DNA from 2 places in the Caldicellulosiruptor naganoensis genome. Region 2 is predicted to be linked to the other one. Evidence: riboswitches for the same ligand, from Rfam matches in the RefSeq annotation. Region 2 holds a riboswitch; the other holds the start of a gene.
The links. A riboswitch is a leader RNA that binds a small molecule or an ion and turns the genes downstream of it on or off. The one in region 2 is predicted to bind S-adenosylmethionine.
Positions count from the first base shown of each region.

Region 1: linked by a shared signal. The riboswitch ahead of metK (methionine adenosyltransferase) and the one ahead of OTJ99_RS08565 (O-acetylhomoserine aminocarboxypropyltransferase/cysteine synthase family protein) in region 2 are both predicted to bind S-adenosylmethionine.

Region 1 is NZ_CP113864.1:1,987,832-1,999,496, reverse strand. It holds gene OTJ99_RS10010 (hypothetical protein) at 1-240, shown strand, start outside; gene OTJ99_RS10005 (hypothetical protein) at 530-805, opposite strand; gene OTJ99_RS10000 (hypothetical protein) at 846-1,019, shown strand; gene OTJ99_RS09995 (ABC transporter ATP-binding protein) at 1,042-1,698, shown strand; gene OTJ99_RS09990 (hypothetical protein) at 1,691-2,371, shown strand; partial or broken gene OTJ99_RS09985 (IS256 family transposase) at 2,946-3,560, shown strand; partial or broken gene OTJ99_RS09980 (transposase) at 4,302-5,227, shown strand; gene OTJ99_RS09975 (glycoside hydrolase family 130 protein) at 5,445-6,395, opposite strand; gene OTJ99_RS09970 (secondary thiamine-phosphate synthase enzyme YjbQ) at 6,540-6,956, shown strand; SAM riboswitch class I at 7,058-7,196, shown strand; gene metK (methionine adenosyltransferase) at 7,313-8,503, shown strand; gene OTJ99_RS09960 (TIGR04086 family membrane protein) at 8,586-8,990, shown strand; gene OTJ99_RS09955 (hypothetical protein) at 9,221-9,718, shown strand; gene recJ (single-stranded-DNA-specific exonuclease RecJ) at 9,737-11,665, shown strand, end outside.
Region 2 is NZ_CP113864.1:1,706,957-1,718,621, reverse strand. It holds gene OTJ99_RS08590 (ribosomal-processing cysteine protease Prp) at 1-152, shown strand, start outside; gene rpmA (50S ribosomal protein L27) at 136-435, shown strand; gene obgE (GTPase ObgE) at 550-1,833, shown strand; gene OTJ99_RS08575 (hypothetical protein) at 1,942-2,127, shown strand; gene yhbY (ribosome assembly RNA-binding protein YhbY) at 2,196-2,483, shown strand; SAM riboswitch class I at 2,558-2,679, shown strand; gene OTJ99_RS08565 (O-acetylhomoserine aminocarboxypropyltransferase/cysteine synthase family protein) at 2,792-4,069, shown strand; gene metX (homoserine O-acetyltransferase MetX) at 4,193-5,338, shown strand; gene OTJ99_RS08555 (MBL fold metallo-hydrolase) at 5,335-6,057, shown strand; gene OTJ99_RS08550 (hypothetical protein) at 6,086-6,283, shown strand; gene OTJ99_RS08545 (membrane dipeptidase) at 6,262-6,690, shown strand; gene OTJ99_RS08540 (membrane dipeptidase) at 6,695-6,916, shown strand; gene OTJ99_RS08535 (pyridoxal phosphate-dependent aminotransferase) at 7,107-8,300, shown strand; gene purB (adenylosuccinate lyase) at 8,354-9,784, shown strand; partial or broken gene OTJ99_RS08525 (IS1182 family transposase) at 9,781-11,490, opposite strand; gene OTJ99_RS08520 (methyl-accepting chemotaxis protein) at 11,608-11,665, opposite strand, start outside.

The sequences.
Region 1 (11,665 bases), 280 kb from region 2:
GTGCCTTTCATAGATTTTGTCTTTATATATATATTTAAAACAGTGAATTTTTCTGGTATTACTTTAGGTATGTTAATAAATTTTCTGATGAGCTATAGTTTATCGCTAAAAAAGCATCTTTTTTTATTTGGAATATACCTTAGTTATTTTTTGCTGCTTTTTATCTTCTTGAACATTATTATGACAAATACATTGAAAAAAATAGATATTTACAGAGGTGATAAGAAATCAGAAAACTGATAAATAGTATTGTCAGTTCCTTAGTTATTTCTTTGTTAATTGATTTATATTGGCTGATGTCTTTGAAATTTTATAGTAATACTTCTGTTGAGATTTTTTTGATTTTGAGTTTCAATTATTTACCTTTCCCGGGTAAAGTAACTTCATTTATATATCCTTTAATATATGCTTTGCCCAGATTATATCTTATAGCTACCTTAGGAAATGTTTTTTCTCATGATTTTAAAAGATGTGCAGTTTACATTTTTACAAGAAAAGATAGTAGGCTCTCATGGTATTTTAATAAGCTTCATTTTATATCTTTATACATTTTATCTTTTCTGGTTACATTTGTAATAACCACAACACTATTTGCCTTGGCAAATAAATTTAGGGTAGAATCTTTTTTAAAAGGTCTATTGTGTTGTGCAGTAATGGTTCTGCTAAATTTTATTTCTGTAATATTGTTTGCTATAGTTGCAAATATATTATCATTATATATGAGTTCAAGAATATCCTTTTTGTTTACTATAATAGTTTGGCTAATATTCTTTGTTCCCTTTTTTATATCTTTAAATGATTTCAATTATCTTTTAATAAAATTTAGTCCTGTTTTACAAGCTGTTTTGAGTTGGCATAGTGATAGATTTATTGTTGATATAACTGGAATTTATGGAATAGATAGCATAAATGGTTTTAGCATATGGTGGTCAATGTTTATACTTGCTATTTATTTTTCGATTGTAGTGATAATAGGAATAAAAGTAGTTAAAAATATCGAAATATTCGAGAGAGATTGACAGGAAAGAGGTGATTTTAAATATGAAAGCAATAGAAGTTAGAAATTTAACGAAGATAATCAAAGGAAAAGTTATTTTGGATAATGTTAATCTTGAGCTCGAAGAGGGAAAGATTTATGGATTTTATGGTAGAAATGGTTCAGGCAAAACTATGTTATTTAGAGCTATATGTGGATTGATAAAGCCAACATTTGGAGAAGTTATTGTTTTTGGAAAGAGAATAGGAAGAGATATTTCTTTTCCTGAAAGTGTAGGGGTAATTATAGAAAATGTTGATTTATGGGATAATTTAACAGGTTTTCAAAATCTCAAACTATTAGCTTCTATAAAAAATGTAATTACTGATGATGAGATCAAAAATGCAATAAAAAGGGTTGGGCTTGATCCAGAAGATAGAAGACCGTATAAAAAATATTCGCTTGGTATGAAACAAAGATTGAAAATTGCACAAGCTATAATGGAAAAACCTAAATTGATTGTTCTTGACGAGCCAACAAATTCTCTTGATGAAGATGGTGTTAAACTTGTAAGACAAATTTTGTTAGAGGAAAAGGGAAGAGGAGCAACAATTTTATTAGCAAGTCATATAAAGGAAGATATAAATTTGCTATGTGATTATAAATTCAGGGTAGATTCAGGGAAAGTTTACTATTCGGAGGATGAAAGCAAAGATGAATAGAAAGTGGTTTGTGGTGATATTTATTATTTTAGCCTTAGATATGGTTGTAAGTTTTTTCGTAAAAAAATCATTTATTAATATTGAGACACAAACTATCAGTGAAAATATAAAAGACCAATGCGTTTTTTTAAATGGTGGCAGTTTTAAAGGGTGCAATAATGAAAATTTTTCGTTGGAAAAGATTATTAGAGATTCTGAGGTAATTGTAAAGGGTACTGCACTGAACGATAGAATTTATGTGAAAGGTTCAATACTGACAGCTTTCAATGTTATCAAGATTTACAAAGGAGGCATAAAGAATTCAAAAATTTATATATTTGAGCCAAGTTATTTTAATTTAGGTAAATACAACAATTTCTTTGCATACTATGGCTATAATCTTATGAAACCAGGCCACAATTATATTCTTTTTTTGAAGAGATGGAAGTATACAAATTTTGTTAGATATAATCCATATTATAGAGGCAAAGAGATTTATATCTTTACTCATAATTCTGCTATTGATAAATTTGAAATTAATAAATCAAATATTGCAAAAGTGATTAACTTTGAAGATGATATTATTAGATATGGTCAAGTGAAAGATTATGAGGTTTTTGTATATAACAAAAATGAATTAACTGAATACTATCAGCTAAAAGAGAAGGTGTTGAATTGGATTTCTCAAAATTGATCGGTGCTTGGTGAAGACATATTTACCGCCTATTTCTTACAAAGCAAAGAATAAAAGGTATCAGCTTTTTTAAATATATCCTCTCTCTCAATGTATCTTTGATTTTCTCAAAATATCTCGCGATTTCTTTAAATTTCGCTATCGAAACAAATAATTTTGTTCTTGATATTGTTATTATTACTTTATTATACCATACCCAGCTTAGACTCAGCCTCTCTATTGTATTTATCTTGTTGCTCTACCATATTACGGCGGATTTCTATCCACAATAACCATGGTGTTTACCCTCTCATGTCTCTCAGGGTCTTTTCTCACTTGCCCTCAATTCCCTTGTCCCATCTACCATGGCATGGATGTCGGTTATGCTTGTATGCAACGTCTTCGCCCCTATAAAGGATGTTACTTTGACAACCCGCTCTCATTTTTCAATCTACCTATAAAAACTCATTTAATCTTTTCTCTTTATTTCTTAACCATCAATCCATTTCCTAAGATGTGAACAAAGGGAGTTAAAATAAAATTGTGTCTACTGTATAATTAGTATTGAAATAATCACCAAAGGGGGTTCACGATTATGGAGAAAAATGAAATTTATGAGACCGCTAAAAATATGGCTATCGAACAAGAGCTAAATATGTATTGCTTCCTGTGATGATCCTACTCGCCCAGCTCTAAAACAGCTAAAAGTAAAACTTGCTCGATTGCTTTATATTATCGGAAAGGTCAGTCTACCTTGCTAAAAACGAAAACGACAAAGACAATGGCTTTTATTGAAGTAAAACTTGCAACACCTGCCTTGTGTCTTGAAATTTCTGTTCAAAAAGAGTTGATGGTTCAACTACTTCCCTTCTGATGTCACAAGTATATCAATGGTTGTTCTTGAGCGTTCCCTTGTTCGGACTTTGAAAGCTTTGAATTTTCCGTATTCCCAAAATGACTCACTAAAAAATCAAAGAAAGTTCTCAAAAATAAGCTTCAGTTATTCAAACAAAGAGAACTACCAACAAGTGCTTTTGCTACTTTTCATCGATGGCTATTCAAAAGTGAAGTTAAGGATAATTCTAAGATAAAACTTGCTACTTGCAATGCCTGCCTCGGTATCGACTCAAGAAAGGTAAAAAAGACATTTTCGGTGTTCTGCTCTTTCTTCGGCAAAGAAAACGAGGCTGATTGGATGAAAGTTTTTGACGGCTGAATTACGAGTAAGATAAATTGATTTTTTATTATAAACTTAAGAAAATTGAAGAAATTTTAAGCCATTTAAAGAAAAGTACATTCTGAGCTCAAAATTTAGTTGAAAATGAGCTAAAAAAAAAAAAAACGGGATTGACAGAGTGAAAATGTATAAGATAAAATTTGCATAGAAATTCCAAGAAGAAGTTTACAGAAAAAATAATTCAAATATTAAATATCCTAAATAAGAAAATAAAGAAGGTAATACGCTAAAAATCAAATAGAATAAAGAGATAAGAAAAAAATACTATTATGTAAAGCAACATAATATAACGTATTGTGCAGCAGCGAGCTTAGCAACGATTTGTTTTCAATACGGAAAAGAAGTATTGATAGCCAGAAGAAAAGAGAAAGCAGGGATAGACAGGTTTGTAACCACGACATATTGAGTTGTAAAAAAGGAGGATAAGCTTGGATTTGAAGCAAAAGTAATATGGGTCAGAAACTAAAGAAGCAATGTTAAAATAATACCCATTTTATGTATTGTACATGTGTTAGTCGAATAGAAGAATATTTCATTAGAATTTAAAGAACAAATTTATAATAACAAGTTTATACCTATTTAATTGAGGTTGTTGAATAAAAGAAATAACCATATAGAGTAAACATAGTAACAAAAGAAAAAATCCCCCTTGTGTTATAATTTTAATTTAAGAGAAAACCACAAAAAAACACAAGGAGGAAAAGATATACATGAATATTAAATCACAATAATGAGAAATTTTCAAAGCTGCTTTTTGTAATAAAAAGGTTACTGAAGTTTTATCGAGGAAGATAAAGCAAAATAGAAGGGGACGACCGAGGAAGTTTAATCTGTTTCAGATAATAGCTTGTTTGGTTTATAAAGTTAAAAAGGGGATAAAGAGTTTCAGAGAATTAGAATATCGAATAAATCAAGACACAGAGTTTAAGCAAGTAGTAGGTATAGAAGAAAGTCCGGACTATTCATATTTTGCAAAGTTATCAAGAAAAATAGAAGAAGAATACATGCAAGATATAAAAGACATATTAATAGCTAAGATAGAACCTGATATGAGTATAGCGATAGTAGACTCTACGCCGCTTAGAAGTGCCAAAAATGATTCAGAAGCAAAAATAGGTATACATATTACAATAGGATTTTATAGGGGATACAAATTACATCTTTTGTGTACAGGTAAAGAAAAAGTAATACCACTTTTCTGGATTTTACAGAGGCAAATTAATAGACTTGCGACAAGAAGAGCTTTTGTATAGGGCATGGGGCTTTGGCTGTGAGATTGTATTAGCAGATGCGGGATACGATTGTAGTAGAATAGTTTAATATAGCAAATGAGCTTAAAGTTAAATTTGTTGCCGGGATAAACAAAAGAAACATGAAAGATATAAACAATGTTAGCAATAGTTTTAGAAGCAAGAACATAAGATTTTTAGAAACTGAAGAGGGTAAAAAGTTATACAGGCAGAGAACAAAGATTGAAAGACTATTTAGCAAATTAAAAGGTGAATATAATCTTGAGAATGTAAGGCTCAAGGTTTTAGAAATTATAAAAGGTATATTGATTGGATACTAAGCTGTTTGAGCAACTTCTTAGAAAGTTAGAAGGTAAAAAGTTTTCTTTCGCTTATGAATGGAATCAATAATTTATGTTTGTTTTATGCATTGCTGGTAATATTTTTTATTCAACAACCTAAATAGTATAGTTAAAAAGTTCATACACCCTGAGGTAAAATTTTATTCAGAAGACAAAACATTATATAACAATAAGAATGGCAATGACTAATTTTAAAAGCTCTTTGTCAAAAGAGAGGTTGATATTTAGAATGTTCACCCCAACTTTTGACAAAGAGCCTTTATCTTCTATTTTACCTGCAAATCCCCCTCAATCAAGATGGACAAAATCTGGTCAATCTCAGCAAAAGCAAGAGCAATACAAGAGTCAGCAGCTCCATAGTAAAGATAGATTTGGTTGTCTTCAACAATTGCACCACAGGTAAACACAACATTGTTGACATCGCCAATTCTCTCATATACCTCTTGCGGGGATAAGAGCCACTCAGGGGATCTTTTCTTAACCTTTGCCGGATTTTCTAAATCCAAAAGTGCAGCACCAAGTCTGTAAATTGGTCCTGATGGCATCATTTTAACACCGTGATAGATTATTAGCCAGCCTTCAGGAGTTTTTATTGGCACAGTTCCTGCTCCAACTTTAAAGCCATCCCACCAAGGACCGCCTTTTTCAACGAGCACAACCTCATGGTTTCCCCAGTGAATTAGGTCTGATGAGTATGCAATCCAGATGTGTTCAATGTCCCCTGCAACAGGTCTGTGCAACATTGCATATTTTCCGTTTATCTTTTCAGGGAACAAAACTGCATCTTTGTTATTTGGAGGGCAAATAAGACCTAATTTTTCCACTTTTTTGAAGTTTTTAGTTCGTGCGAGAGCAACAGCAGGACCGTAACGGGAGTATGCAGTGTATGTGATGTAATAATAATCATCCTCTGGTATATATGTTATTCGAGGGTCTTCACAGCCAAATTCTTCATAGATAAATACTGTTGGTTGGGGGTATATTAGGGGCGATTTTTCGATCTTCCAATTAGTCTTGCCATCCGCACTTTTTGCAACAGTTAGGTGTGATTTTCCTTGTCTGTCTTCAACTCTCAAAAGAAGTAGGTACTCATTTTTATATTTAATAGCACCTGCGTTGAAAACTGCGTTTGCTGAGTAAGGTATATCATATACTGTGATTATTGGATTTCCACTATAGCGAGTGAATATATCTTTTTTTGCAAAGACCTTCTTCATGTAAAATCCCCCCACAATTTATTCGTCTATACATTGAAATATACCACATTTTCTGTTGAATCATTACAAAAAAATTATTAAAATATTTTTTAAAAACTGTCAAGAAAAAAGAAAATCAATAATTTAGCGGGGTGATTCTTACAAATGAAATCTTATAGGAAGGAACTGTGGTTTGAAATTCCCACAAGGCGTGGGTTTGTAAATATTACAGATACTCTACAAAAATGTGTTGATGAAAGTGGAATTAAAGAGGGGCTTTTGCTTTGCAATGCTATGCATATAACTGCAAGTGTATTCATAAACGACGATGAAGAAGGCTTGCTTCGAGACTTTGAAATTTGGCTTGAAAAACTTGCACCTGAAAAGCCATACTCTCAATACTATCACAATGTTGGTGAGGACAATGCTGATGCACACCTGAAAAGAACGATCATGGGCAGGGAAGTTGTTGTTGCAATTACAAATGGCAAGCTTGATTTAGGTCCATGGGAACAAATCTTCTATGGCGAGTTTGATGGCAAGAGAAAGAAACGAGTACTTGTTAAGATTATTGGCGAGTAAGTCTTTTTTTGTACAAATAATTTTATTGACAATACCAATTTGTTTTGTTAATATAATTGAGGCAAATTTAAAAATTGAATAACAAGAGGATGATAAGGTTATCCTTATCAAGAGAGGTGGAGGGAAAAAGGCCCGATGAAACCCGGCAACCGGCAAAGAAGTTTTTTTCTTTGCAATGGTGCCAACTCCGTCAGAAAGCTTAAAAAGTTTATATGTTTTAAGCTTTCTGAGAGATGAGGATAAAACTTTTTAAAAGAAAGTTTTGCCTCTTCTTTTCAGAAGGGGCTTTAAATTTTATATAATGTTTTATTTTTACATGAGTTTCTATTTTACTTAAAAGGAGGTACAAAGAGCAGATGAGAAAGTTATTTACGTCAGAGTCTGTAACAGAGGGTCATCCAGACAAGATTTGTGACCAGATTTCAGATGCTGTTTTGGATGCCATTTTAGAAAAGGACCCGTACGCAAGAGTTGCGTGTGAGGTTGCAGTAACAACAGGTCTTGTTCTTGTGATGGGTGAGATAACAACAAAATGTTATGTGGACATACCAAAGATAGCAAGAGATACAATAAGAGAGATTGGATATACACGTGCAAAGTATGGGTTTGATGCTGACACATGTGCGGTGATAACATCAATTGATGAGCAGTCACCTGACATTGCGATGGGTGTTGACAAGGCATTAGAGGCAAAGCTTGGCGAGATGACAGACGATGATATAGAGGCAATTGGTGCAGGCGACCAAGGTATGATGTTTGGATTTGCATGTGATGAAACGCCAGTTTTGATGCCAATGCCAATCTATCTTGCTCACAAGCTTGCAAGAAGACTTGCATATGTCAGAAAAGAAGGTATTTTGCCGTATTTGCGACCTGATGGCAAAACTCAAGTTACAGTTGAATATGAAGATGACAGACCAGTAAGAGTCGATACAATTGTGGTTTCAACTCAGCACAGCCCAGAGGTTACACATGCTCAGATTGAGGCAGATGTGATTGAACATGTTATAAAACCGGTTATTCCTGAAGGAATGCTTGATAAAAATACAAAGATATTTGTAAACCCAACAGGAAGGTTTGTTATAGGAGGTCCTCAAGGCGACTCAGGCCTTACAGGAAGAAAGATTATTGTTGACACCTACGGTGGCTATGCACGCCATGGCGGCGGAGCATTTTCTGGAAAAGACCCGACAAAGGTTGACAGGTCTGCAACATATGCAGCAAGATATGTTGCAAAGAACATAGTTGCGGCAGGACTTGCTAAAAAGTGTGAGGTTCAACTTTCATATGCAATAGGTGTTGCAAGACCACTTTCAATCAGGGTTGATACATTTGGAACTGGAAAGATTGATGATGAAAAAATTGCCGAGATTGTAAAGAGAGTATTTGACCTAAGACCGGCTGCTATAATAAGAGACTTGGATTTGAGAAGACCAATTTACAAGCAAGTTGCTGCGTATGGTCACTTTGGCAGAGAGGACTTGGATTTGCCATGGGAGAGAACTGATAAAGTTGATATTATTCTCAAGGAGGCTCAAAATCTCTAAACGAATAGCTATTGTTCTAAGTTCGAATGACTTTTAATAATGTTTAATAGAGCAACTTTTTGAAAAAAATATTGGAAGATATGTGAATAAGAAAATTGAAGATGCAAGTCTTTCTCAGTATGTCTGGATAATAGTAAAGTCACTATTTTTGATTTGCTTTTTAATTCTTATAATATCTCTTTTTGTGATGTATTTTTCAATGCCGGATAAAATTGCACAGTATCTTACTATATTTTCAATGTTTGTAGGAATAGCATTGTGTGGATATGAGACTGCTGAAATTAGCCCTACCAGAAAAAAAATAGCTGCATTTGTGGTTTCGCTTTTTGTTTCGATTATTTTGGTTGTGGTATCCATTGTTTTAAAAAGAAGTGTTAACATTTCAAAGTACCAATTATATTTAATAATCTTTGGTCCAATTTTGGGCTTTGTGATGGGCGCTTTGAATGCAGGGAAGAGCAGAAAACCACGACCAAAAAGAAGGTAGAAAAACGCAGATATAAGCTATCCGTATCCCCTTTTGCAGCTGGCATAAGCAAAAGGGGATTTATTTTTGCCTTTACATCCAATTATGGTGTATAATTAACTCAAGGAAGAAATTAAACTTTTTGGGGGATAAACTTATGAGAGAAAAGATTGCATATCTTATAAGTAGTCTTTTTACAGTTCCAAATTGTTGCACTGATTGTATTTACGATTATGTGGTTTGACAACAAAATGGCAAATTATAACGGCAACTTCAATTATTACCTAAATTCAATTTTCTTTTTCACAATAATACCCATCTCAGCATATATTATTGCAAGAGTTGTTCCAAAGTTTAAAGCAGGTGGAAGGGAAAAAGAACGAAAACTTGCTTTTATCTTTGGTATATTTGGATATGTTTTGGGAAATTTGAGTTTGCTGGCCATGAAGAAACCTACAAAAGCTATGATTGGACTGTATTTGTCTTATCTTATCTCAAGTTTAATCTTAGCTTTCATTAACAAGGTATTGAGATTTAAAGCAAGTGGTCATGCTTGTGGAATAACCGGTCCGATTCTTGCCATTAACTTTATTGTTGGAATAAAGATGTGGTTTTTAGCTTTGCTCATTCCTCTTGTCATGTGGTCAAGGCTTGTGCTTAAAAGGCACGATTTTAAACAACTTATAGTTGGAGCTGCAACATCTTTCTTTGTAACTTTGATAGTGATGATATACATTTACTTAAATTGAGGAGGCATTTTTTAAGCTATGATATTCCAGAAAAAGCGATGGGTACTAAAAGAGTGTGAAGATAGTGATGACTTTGATATAATTATAAATGGCAGAAAAATAAAACCTCAAATAATCAAAGTTTTAAAAAACAGGGGGATTACTCAAAAGGAGAGTATTGAAAAATTCTTAGAACCGGCAATTAAAAACCTCCACAATCCATTTTTACTCAACGACATGAAAGAGGCTGTCAAGATTCTCAGAAGCGCCATTTTAAACAAGAAAAGAGTGCTTATTTACGGAGATTATGATTGCGATGGTGTGACAAGTACATATCTTCTTTATTCAAATTTGAGTAAATTTTTGCCAACAAGTTACTATATTCCTAATAGATTCAAAGATGGATATGGACTCAACCTTGATATCTTAAAGAGGTTAGAAAATACATTTGACATCTTAATCACAGTTGACACAGGAATAAGTGCCATAAATGAGATTGAATATCTAAAGCAAAAAGGAAAAATAATCATTGTCACAGACCACCATGAACCAAAAGACAAGCTACCAATAGCCGATGCCATTATAAATCCCAAGAGACGTGACAGTACATATCCTTTTAGAGATTTGGCTGGGGTGGGGGTTGCATTCAAGCTACTTCATGCACTAAAGCTTTCTGGAGTTGAAATTAAGCTTTCTGAGTATCTTGACATTGTGGCAATTGGCACAATTGCGGACGTCATGCCACTTGTTGATGAAAACAGGATTTTTGCCAAGTTTGGTCTAAAGCTTTTAAAGTATACAAAGAACATAGGGCTGCAAAAACTTATAGAAGTAGCTGGACTTTCATCAAAGGAAGAACTGAAACCTTTCGATGTTTCATTTATCATAGGGCCAAGACTGAATGCAGCAGGCAGAATTTCGGATGCTAATTTAGCCATGCTGCTTCTTTTAAGTGACTCTTTTACAGAAGCTGAGAAAATTGCAAGAAAATTAGACGAGGAAAACAGAAAACGTCAGGAGATAGAAGAAAAGACTATCAAAGAAGCTCAAAAGATAATTACACTGAATAAAGATATCCTAAGGAAAAAGATTTTTGTGCTAAGCTCTCAAAGCTGGCATCCTGGTGTTGTTGGGATTGCTTCATCAAAGATAACAGAAAAATATTACAGACCTTCTCTTCTGTTTACGTTTACAGATGATGGGATTTTGAAAGGGTCTGGAAGGTCAATAAAAGGTTTTAACCTGTTTGAAGCGTTAAAAAATTGCTCTGATATTCTTCTAAAATTTGGTGGGCATGAACATGCAGCTGGGCTTTCACTTGTAAGAGATAATTTTGACAAACTTGATGAGATTCTAAACAGTATTGCTCAGGACTATCATTTTATGATTTTCAAACCAGCTGTTGAAATTGACCTTGTTTTGAGCTTAAACGAGATTGATGATGAGCTAATTGACCAAGTTTATCTCTTAGAGCCATTTGGTGTAGGGAATCCTGAGCCAACCTTTCTTATAAAGAACATTGTTGTTGAAAATTTTAGGTTCATGGGTGAGGATAATAAGTATTATAAATTCTATACAGGGAATGGTATGAAGTATGACGTCGTATGTTTTTCAAACTTAGAAGATGAAGATGAGCTTGTTACAATGAAAAAGGTTGATATTGTCTGCAAACTTGAAAAAAATATGTTTAACTCTACAAGACGAAATCAGTTTAATCTGATCGATATATGCGAGAATATCAGTTTTGGTGTTATAAAAGACCTTTACAATAACTTAAAAGCTGTAAGACAAAAAGGATGTAGTTTTAAGAAATTTGAAATTGAGACATGTAATCTTTCTGAACTTATTGACAAAAAATGTATCTTTACAGCTTTTTACCCTCATATTGTTTTGGATTTTTTGAAGTTTTTAAAAGGTGAAGAGGTACAAAATGATCTTTTTGAATTTTTAGATAATCAAGGGCGGATT
Region 2 (11,665 bases):
ATTTAGAGTTTGAAATTATAGATGAAAATGAAAATGTTTTAAAGGAAAGTTCGCTGCTTTTGCAAACAGCGTATTTGGCTTTAAAAGAAATAGAATCTCAATATCCCAAATATGTTAAAGTGGAGGTGAAAGAAGATGAAATTGGTATTTGACATTCAGCTGTTTGCACACAAGAAAGCTGGCGGTTCAACAAGAAACGGAAGAGATAGCGAGTCGAAAAGACTTGGTGTTAAAAGGTCAGATGGCCAGTTTGTTTTAGCAGGCAATATCTTGGTAAGACAGAGAGGGACTAAATTCCACCCAGGCAAGAACGTTGGTCGTGGCGGAGATGATACATTGTTTGCCTTGGTAAACGGTTATGTAAAGTTTGAGACAAAACGTGGAAGAAAGTTTGTATCAGTTATTCCAGCCGAAGAGATGGTAGCTGTTCAATAATTCAAAAATAGTATGACTTTTTAAAAAGAGGCAAACTTAATTGAAGGTTTGTCTCTTTTTTTGTATCTTGAGAAATGATTCCTAATAGAGTTTTTCAAATAAGAGGTGAATTTTATGTTTGTAGATGTTGCTAAAATTTACGTAAAAGCAGGGGACGGCGGAGATGGTATAGTTGCGTTCAGGCGGGAGAAGTACGTTCCAGCAGGAGGTCCTGCAGGAGGAGATGGTGGAAAAGGCGGAGATGTAATATTTGTTGCAGACAGAGAACTCAACACCCTGCTTGATTTTAAATACAAAAGACATTACAAGGCTCAAAACGGTGAGCGTGGCGGACCTAACAATATGCACGGCAAAGACGGTGAGGATTTGATAATAAAGGTTCCTGTTGGAACTGTGATAAAAGATGCTGAAACTGGTGAGATAATTGCTGACCTGTCGAGAGAAGGCGACAGAGCAATTGTTGCACATGGTGGTAGAGGTGGCAGAGGAAATGCACATTTTGCAACAGCAACAAGACAAACACCAAGGTTTGCCGAGGTTGGGGAGAAAGGGGACGAGCTTTGGGTAATTTTGGAATTAAAAGTTTTAGCAGATGTTGGGCTCATCGGCTATCCCAATGTTGGAAAGTCAACCTTCTTGTCCGTTGCAACAAATGCAAGACCTGAGATAGCAAACTATCCATTTACAACAAAGTATCCAAACCTTGGAATTGTATATATTAGCGAGGGTGAAAGTTTTGTTCTTGCCGACATTCCGGGGCTTATTGAAGGTGCAAGCGAAGGAGCAGGTCTGGGGCATCAGTTTTTGCGACATGTTGAAAGAACAAAGGTCTTGATTCATATTGTTGATGTGTCGGGAAGCGAAGGAAGGGAGCCTGTTGAAGATTTTATAAAAATCAATGAGGAGCTTAAAAAATACAGTTCAGATCTTGCACAAAAGCCTCAAATTGTTGCTGCAAACAAGATGGACCTTCCTGATGCACAGGCGTATTTTGAACTTTTCAAAAGTGAGATTGAAAAGATGGGGTATGAAGTGTATCCCATCTCTGCTGCAACTGGCATGGGTGTAAAAGAGGTTTTAAAAAGAGCTTATGAACTTTTAAAGCAGCAAAAGGCAGCTGAAAATGAACAAGAGGATGCAAAGCCGCGGACGTTTGTGTACTATAAGAAAAAGGATGTAAAGCCGCTAACTATCAGAAAAGAAAATGGTATATATATTGTAGAAGGAACAGTTGTAGAAAAGGTTGCAAGAAACATAGTTTTAAATGACCATGACTCATTCAGGTATTTTCAAAATTTCTTAAACAAGCTTGGTGTCTTTGACAAGTTAAGAGAGATGGGAATCCAGGATGGCGACATTGTGAGGATACTTGATGTTGAGTTTGAATATTATGAATAAGTTTTAGATTTATCATAAAAATGGATATAGACAAAACAGCAAAAATGGGTTAAAATAATTGACAAGCAAAAAGAAATTCTTAAAAGGTTTGGAGGTTATCTTTTCTAAATGGAGTGCATCAATTGTGGGAACTGCAAGGTAGGTAATACCACATACTTTTGTTTTAAGGAAAACGGGTTTGTTGTGGATGTATCAAAACAAATGGTAGTTGAGAAGGTAAGAAGCGGTTGGAAAAAGGGGGATCCAGAGTACGAGAAGCAGCGGCGAAGGTCAAGAAAAGAAGTAGAAGTGTAAAGATAAAAAACGCCGGCAGAAAGGCAAGTTCCTTTCTGCCGTTTTAGTTTTATGGGGAGGTGTGAAGAATGCTTTCATCCAAACAAAGAGCAAAACTAAGGTCAATGGCAAATGCTTTAGATGCAATAGTTCACATTGGCAAAGAAGGAATTACTGACAGGGTATTAAGACAGATAGACGAAGCACTTTGTGCCAGAGAGCTTATCAAAATTTCAATTGAGAAGAATTGCAAAATAGAACCAAAAGAGGCGATAGCTATAGTTTGTGAAAAACTAAATGCTGAGCCTGTACAGGTAATTGGCAGAAAGATTGTTATTTACAGAAGGTCAGAAGAAAACCCGAGAATTCAGATTTAAAAAGTAGAGTATTGACCCTGGTAATATAATTTGATATAATCTAAAGCAATACAATTGAATATTATCAAAATTACTTCTTATCAAGAGTGGCGGAGGGACTGGCCCAATGAAGCCCGGCAACCGGAAAAAGGTAGGGGTGCCCTTTTTCTTGGTGCCAATTCCAGCAGGTATTTTTAAAATACCTGGCAGATAAGAAGTAAGAAGATTTTGAAAAAAGTCTTCTTGTAGCTTATCTGCAGGAAGACTATTTTTTTATCTTTTTTGAAAACCAGGATATTATAAAAATTAACGAAAGGGGAAAAGAGAAGATGGAAGAAAGAAAATACGGTTTTGATACTCTTCAACTTCATGCAGGGCAGTTTGTTGATAGAGAGACAAAATCAAGAGCTGTTCCAATTTACCAGACAACCTCTTACATTTTCGATACACCTGAAGAGGCAGCAGACCTGTTTGCACTCAAAAAAGCGGGAAATATATATACACGAATAGGAAATCCGACCACTGATGTTTTGGAAAAAAGAATTGCTGCACTTGATGGTGGTGTTGGAGCTGTTGCTACCTCTTCAGGGCAAGCTGCTATCACTTATGCGATTTTGAACATCGCAAAAAGTGGGGATGAGGTTGTAGCTGCTTCGACTTTGTACGGCGGGACATATACACTATTTGCTCACACATTAAGAAAACTTGGCATCACAGTAAAATTTGTAAACCCTGACTATCCAGAAGAATTTGAAAAAGCAATAACAGATAAGACAAAAGCCATTTTTGTTGAAACTCTTGGCAACCCTAATATAAACATTCCGGATTTTGAAGCAATAGCAGATATTGCCCATAAAAATGGAATTCCTTTTATTGTAGACAACACATTTGCAACACCTTATTTGTTCAGACCAATTGAACATGGTGCAGACATTGTTGTATACTCAATGACAAAGTTTTTAGGTGGACATGGGACGTCAATTGCTGGTATTGTAGTTGACTCTGGAAAATTTGAATGGAATGAGAAATTTCCAGACTTAACTAAGCCAGATCCGAGTTATCACGGTCTTGTTTATGCAAAAGAATTTGGAAATGCTGCATACATCGCAAAGCTAAGACTTACGCTCTTGCGCGACATTGGTGCATGCATTTCGCCGTTTAATTCGTTCTTGATACTTCTTGGTGTTGAGACGCTATCTTTGAGGATGCAAAAGCATGTTGACAACGCAATGAAATTGGCAAAGTATTTAAATGAACACCCAAAAGTGGAGTGGGTAAACTACCCGGCCTTAGAGGACAACAAATACTATGACCTTTACAAAAAATACCTGCCAAAAGGGCCAGGTGCTATCTTTACATTTGGACCAAAAGGCGGATATGAAGCAGCAAAGAAAATAATTAATAATGTTAAGCTGTTCTCACACTTAGCAAATGTTGGAGATGCAAAATCGCTTATTATTCATCCTGCTTCAACCACTCATCAGCAGCTTTCAGAAGAAGAGCAAAGGGCAGCTGGAGTTCTGCCAGAGATGATAAGATTGTCTGTTGGTATTGAAGATATTGACGATTTAATATATGATATTGAGAGTGCACTAAATAAAATTTAAAATAGTGAATATAAGCCCTATCATCTGCTGCATGAAAGATTGCTCCAGAAGAAGGTTAAAAATTGATATAAGAGGCAATCTTTCATACATTTTAAATAAGCTTCAATGTGGGGGTATAAGAGATTGGAGAAGTTTGAGTTTTGGGAAGAGGGCTATAAAAAGTTTGTAAAGTTCGCACACAACAAGGATTTTGTATTAGAAAGTGGCAAGAGATTTGGACCAATAACAGTTGCATATGAGACATATGGTGAAATTAACAAAGAAAAAAATAACATAATTTTAATAACTCATGCCCTGACAGGCGATTCACATGTTGCAAAACACTCAGAAGATGATCCCAAACCCGGTTGGTGGGACAAGTTTGTCGGCCCTGGCAAGATGTTTGACACAAATAAGTACTTTATTATCTGCTCAAATGTTCTTGGTGGCTGTCAGGGAACAACAGGACCATCTTCCATTGACCCTGAAACAGGCAAACCCTATGGTGCACGATTTCCAATTATAACCATAAAAGACATGGTAAACGTTCAGAGAAAGCTTATGGAGGCCCTTGGGATAGATCATATTCTCTGTGTTGTTGGTGGGTCAATGGGCGGTATGCAAGCTTTGGAGTGGGCTGTAAGTTACCCGGATTTTATGGACGGTGTTATAAACATTGCATCACCCCTTAAGCTCAATGCGCAGTCAATTGCATTTAATGAAGTTATGAGAAGGGCTATTATGGCAGACCCTAACTGGAACAATGGTGATTATTATGACAAGACAGGTCCTGCTCAAGGTCTTTCTATTGCAAGGATGCTTGGTATGATAACTTATCAGTCAGACAAACTAATGGATAGAAAGTTCAATCGCAGAATGAAAGACCCTGTTGAGAGCTTTTTTGAGTCTTTTAACACAGAATTTGAGGTGGAAAGTTATCTACACTATCAAGGTATGAAACTTGTTCAGAGATTTGATGCAAACACCTACCTTTATCTTACACGTGCGATGGACCTTTACGATTTAGAGAGAACATATGGTAGTGAAGAGGAAGCACTCAAAAGAATTAAGGCAAAGTTTCTCTTGATAGCTATAACCTCTGATATTCTCTTTCCAATCAGCCAAATGAGATATATGAGAGATAAACTAAAAGAAGCTGGTGTTGATTTGATTTACAAAGAGATTGAGTCTGACTATGGTCATGATTCATTCTTAGTGGAAGAGGAGAAATACAGGCACATAATTACTGAATTTTTAGAATTACTATATAACAAGGAGATGATAAAATGATTTTGACAATCCTGGGTGCAAGAGGTCCATATCCTGCCAAAGATGAGGCAACGTCTGGTTACCTGCTAAAAACAAAAAGTGCAAATATTCTTATAGATTGTGGAAGCGGTATTTTGGCAAGGCTATTAAACTATATTGCTTTTGACGATATTTCTTTTATAATATGCTCGCATCTTCACGCTGACCACACAAGTGATTTAGGGGTTTTGAGATACTACTTTGCATCCCGTGGTAAAGAGATAGATCTTTTTATTCCATCTGAGCCACAAGAGGAGTATAACTTAATTAGAAAAGGTGTTTACAAGATTAAAAATATCGAAGAAAACTTGCAAACCCAAATAGAAAATATTAAGCTTTCCTTTTTTGAAGGGCAGCATCCATATAAGAGTTTTGCTGTGAGAGTAGAAGAGGAAGGAAAAGTGTTTGTGTTCTCTGGTGATACAGGGTACAAAGAGGATTTTGTAAAGTTTTGCAGCGGTGCAGATTTGCTTTTGCTAAATGCAGCATATACCGATGAAGAGATTGAAAAGATTGAGGAGTCAAAGAGATACCATATGAGTCCAAAACAGGCAGCAATGGTGGCAAAAGAAGCTGGAGCCAAACTTTTAGTCTTGACACATCTAAAGCCTGAGTGCGATGAGCAAAAACATTTGGCAGCGGCAAAAGAGATTTTTAATAATGTAGTTCTTGCAACAAAAGAAAAAATAATAGAATTTTAGTAGGATCAAAATAAGGAACTTTCAATATATGTTTGCTGATGCTCACAGTGACACATTGACAGAAAGCTTTTTAAAAGGTCAAAGTTTATACCAAAATTCTCTTCAGTTTGACTTAAAAAGAGCTGAAGAAGTTGGGGTAGAACTTCAGTACATGGCAGTATGGCAGGATACAAGACAAAAAGATATTGATTTTATGAAGAACATATTTTCGATATTAGATTTTTAAAAGACTATGATGTAAACATTATTGGAAAAACAAATACTGTTGTTGAAGATAAACTAAATGTTGTTATAGCTATTGAGGATATTTCGTTTGTAAATAGTCTTGAGGATGTTGAGATACTAAAAGAAAATGGAATAATATCTGCCACGCTTTCGTGGAATCACAAAAATAAACTGTGTGGCGGTGCTTACGAAGACGGTAATCTTAGCAGTTTTGGTAAAGAGATTTTGAAAAAACTGTTGGACCTGAACTTTATCATTGACCTTGCACATGCACCACCAAGGACTTTTTTTGACGTTGTAGCTGTTGTTGATAGGCCATTTATAGTAAGTCATTCAAACTGCTGGGCGCTTTGCAACCATCCACGAAATCTTACAGATGAGCAGTTAAAAGATTGTAGGAAATTTTAATGGTTTGATTGGGATAAGCTTTTATTCGCCTTTTTTAAGTGAAAGCTTTGCCACAATTGAAGACATTGCAAGGCATATAGCACATGTCTCCCAGCTCACTGGCCACAAGCATGTGTGTTTGGATTCTGACTTTGACGGTGCAGACCAATTTGCAGATGGTATAAATGGGGTCGAGGATTTGCCAAAAATAAAAGAGGTGCTTCAGTGGATTTGGATTTACCGATGAAGAGATTTTTGATATCCTTTACAATAACCTTTTTAGCTTTACTTACGAATTTCTAAAATGAAATTTTTTTATTTAAAACTTGCGTTTTTACAATCTTAAATCCTATTTTTTCGTAACATTGATATTGAAAAATGCATATAAATATGATATAGTATTGCAAAAACAAGTTGAAAGGGCGAAGGGAGAAAGGATGAAGTATTCACAGAGAGCGCTAAGTATTTCAGCATCACCAACCTTAGCAATAGACACTTTGGCAAAAAAATTAAAAGAATCTGGGGAAAATGTAATTGGTTTTGGTGCAGGTGAACCTGATTTTGACACACCTGAAAACATAAAATATGCAGCAATTGCTGCCATTGTTAAAGGATACACAAAGTACACACCGGTTGCGGGGATTGCCTGTTTAAAAGAGGCGGTTGCAAAGTATTATAATGAAAATTATGGAATTTCTTATTCTGCAGATGAAATAGTCATTTCAAATGGTGCAAAGCACTCTCTGATGAATGTTTTTTTTGCTCTCTTGAATGAAGGTGATGAGGTACTCCTTCCATCTCCATATTGGGTTACATATCCAGAGCTTATTAAACTTGCAGGTGGTAAGGTTATAGTTGTGCCAACAACAAAAGAGTCAAATTACAAGGTAAATATAAAAGATTTACAAAAGTATCTCACATCTAGAACAAAAGCACTTGTTTTAAATTCTCCATCCAATCCAACTGGAATGGTTTATACATATGAAGAGTTAAAAGAGATTGTAGAATTTTGTATACAGAATGAAGTATTCATTATTTCAGATGAGATTTATGACAAACTCATATATGATGGACAAAAGCATGTTTCACCAGCTTCTTTCGGTGATAAGGCAAAAGATCTGACCATAATTGTAAATGGTGTTTCAAAGTCTTATGCAATGACAGGCTGGAGAATTGGGTATACTCTCTCAAACAAGGATTTAGCAAAGATTATAACAAACCTTCAGAGCCACACAACCTCAAATCCTAATTCAATTGCGCAGTATGCTGCATATGAAGCCTTGAGTGGTCCTCAAGAAAGTCTTAAGAAGATGGTAGAAGAGTTTGCAAAAAGAAGAGATTTGATATATGAGCTTGTAAATGGGATTGAGGGTTTAAGTAGCGTAAAACCCCAAGGCGCATTTTATATTTGGGTTGACTTGTCAGGCGTTATTGAGAAAAGTTTTGACGGGAAAGTTATAGACAGTGCAAATACCTTTGCAAAGCTTCTTTTAGAAAATGAAAAAGTTGCAGTTGTTCCAAGCGAAGGATTTGGTATGGAAAATCATATGAGGCTTTCGTATGCTACATCTGTGCAGAATATTAAAGAAGGCTTGGCAAGAATAAAGAGGTTTGTTGAAAAGCTCAAATAAAGGTATAATGAAGAGTAGAAAAAACTAAAGCTAAACAGGGGAAGTGAGAAAAGTTGCACCACATTTATGAGACGCCACTTAACTCACGTTATGCAAGCGAGGAGATGAAAAGACTTTTTTCAGATGACACAAGATTTAAACTTTGGCGAAAACTGTGGATTGCTTTGGCAGAGGCACAAAAAGAGCTGGGACTTGACATCTCTGATGAACAAATAGAAGAGATGAAAAAGTATGTCGATAGCATAAACTATGATGTGGCAAGACAAAAGGAAAAAGAACTTCGTCATGATGTAATGGCACATATTCATGCATTTGGCGAGCAGGCAAAAAAGGCAAGACCAATTATCCACCTTGGCGCAACAAGCTGCTTTGTGACAGACAATGCGGATATCATCATAATGTATGAGGCAATGAAGCTTATTAGAAAAAAGCTTGTCAGCTGCATAAAGGTGTTGTCTGAATTTGCTTTAAAATACAAAGACATGCCAACATTAGGATTTACACACTTTCAGCCTGCTCAGCTAACAACAGTTGGTAAAAGGGCAATGCTGTGGGTCCAGGACCTGGTGATGGACCTACAATTTTTAGAGTATGTAATGGACCACACTTATTTAAGAGGCGTGAAGGGGACAACTGGTACACAAGCAAGTTTCATGGCTCTTTTTGATGGTGATGAAGAAAAGGTAAAAAAGCTTGATCAGCTTGTTTGTCAAAAGATGGGATTTGAAAAGAGTTTTCCTCTTACATCCCAGACATATCCAAGGAAATTTGATTATTTAGTTTTATCAATGCTTGCATCAATTGCACAAAGCGCTTATAAATTTGCAAACGATATAAGGCTTTTGCAGCACTTAAAAGAGATAGAGGAACCTTTTGAGAACACCCAGGTCGGTTCGTCAGCAATGGCGTATAAGAGAAACCCTATGAGATGTGAGAGAATCTGTGCCTTGGCAAGGTATATAATGGTCAACATTCAAAATCCACTGTTTACAGCATCCGTACAATGGCTGGAGCGTACTTTGGACGACTCTGCAAACAGGCGAATTGCAATCCCTGAGGCGTTTTTAGCAACCGATGCTATTTTGAATCTTTATCACAACGTTGCAAGCGGTCTTGTTGTGTATGAGAATATGATAAAAAGGCATATTGAACAAGAACTTCCATTTATGGCAACAGAGAATATACTCATGGAAGCAGTAAAACGTGGCGGTGATAGGCAGGATTTGCATGAAAAGATTAGAAGGTATTCCATGCAAGCTGCTCAAAATGTCAAGGAATTTGGAAAGGAAAATAACCTGATTGAACTTATTTCAAACGATCCAAGCTTTGGGCTTTCAAAAGAAGAAATTGAAACTATTTTAGACCCTAAAAAGTTTGTAGGAAGAGCACCATCTCAGGTAAAAGAATACTATGAGGAATATGTAAAACCAATATTGCAAAAGTACAAGGATGACCTTGATTTTGAGTCCCAAGTAGAGATTTAAAAATGGGAGTTTAAAGAGGCTGTCCAAAAACAATAATTTTTAATAACCAAAATCAAGCATTTGATGGTATTTAATGTTAATATTGAACTATGCAGTAAAAAGCAAGAGGGTTGGCTGGCAATTTTGCCCCAACCCCCTATTATTATCTTCGCCAATCTTTCTATGTTATAGGCAATACAAACCAAACTCTACTTTAGCTTCACACCCTTCATACCCCTGAGCAGGAATCTCCTAAACCCTTTATTGTTCTTTATTATCCCAAATACTGTCTCAACTTCTATCTTCCTTTTTTCGTAAATCTCTTCGCCTTCTCTACTTAACAGCCTTTGCCTCACCTCTTCCTTCAATTTCTCTAACCTCGGTCTTATACTAAATCTCTTCTTCCATCTCTTACCTTTATAACATTTTTCTCTGTGTTCACAACCATTACAAATATCTTCACATTGATATACCTTCTCATAACTTACAAATCCTCTCTCATTTGCACTTATCTTCGGATATAAGTATTTCACCTTCTTACCAGCAGGACAAATATATGCATCTTCTTCAGCTATGTACTCCCAGTTCCTTACATTGAAAATATCCTTCTTAAATCTTCTTGTCTGTTCCAAGTCAAATGTGCTATACTTAATGTAGCTATTTATGCCACATTCTTTCAGATGAAGGTAGTTTTCTTCAGACCCATAGCCACTGTCTGCTACAATGTTCTTTGGCATGAAACCTGTTATCTTCGTCACAAGCTCAAGGTGTTCCTTTAGACAGACAGTGTCTGTGGGACTTTGGTGGATGCTAAAACCTATGACAAATCGGTTCTGTGTGCCGATTTGTACATTATACCCGGGTTTTAGCATCCCATTTTTCATATGGTCATCCTTCATCCTCATAAATGTGGCATCATTGTCTGTTTTTGAAAAACTATTCCTGCCATTTAAGATCTGCTCATAAGACTCATATTTCTTGAGTCTTAATACGCAGTTGTTTTGGAGAGTTTTTACAAGCTTTTTCACTCTCCTTTCTTTCCTTTTGCTCCCAAAGTTAGCTTCTGCTATCTTTTGGGAGAGTTCTTCAACTTTTTGTTCAAGCTCTTGGCTATCATAATCAGCTTCTAAATTGACATCCAACTCGCCAAGAATTCTGTCTTCTTCCTCATTTATCCTCTCTATTTCATTAAGAATTTCTCTTACTTTTTCTCTTAATTTCTTTTTGTATGTTCTTGTACTTCTTGCCCATACAAATGTATACTTGTTCGCATTTGCTTCAATCTTTGTCCCGTCAAGGTAGTAATACTCAAAGTTTACATACCCCAGTTTTACAAGAAGTTCAATAACTTGTGCGAAAATCTCTTCAATGCAATCACCTATTATCTCTTTTCTGAATCTATTGATAGTTCTGAAATCAGGGGTTTGAAGTTTTGAAAGCCACATAAAGGTTATATTCTCTTGAAGTGCTTTTGCTATCTTTCTTGAAGAGTATATCCCCTGTATGTAAGCATAGATAAGTACTTTCAAAAGCATCAAAGGATGGTAGCTGGAAGTCCCACCACCTTTGTATTTCTCTACTATGGTTGAGATATCTATTTTATCAATGATTTTATCGATTGCTCTTACTAGATGAGTTTGAGGGATAAAGGCTTCAGGGTCGATTGGCATTATTAATTGGTTGGGGTTATATTCTTTGAAGACTATTTTATCATGTTTGCGTGGCATATTAATCCTCCTTATGTAATCATTTCTGAGATATTATATCATAAATATCTCACAATGTAAATACAGTAAAAATAAAGAGGCTATCACCTCATCTTTTTAGACAGCCTCTAATTAGTGTTATACCTTGAACACTTCAACCTTTTTCATCATATCCTCAGCTAAGCTTTCTAATCTT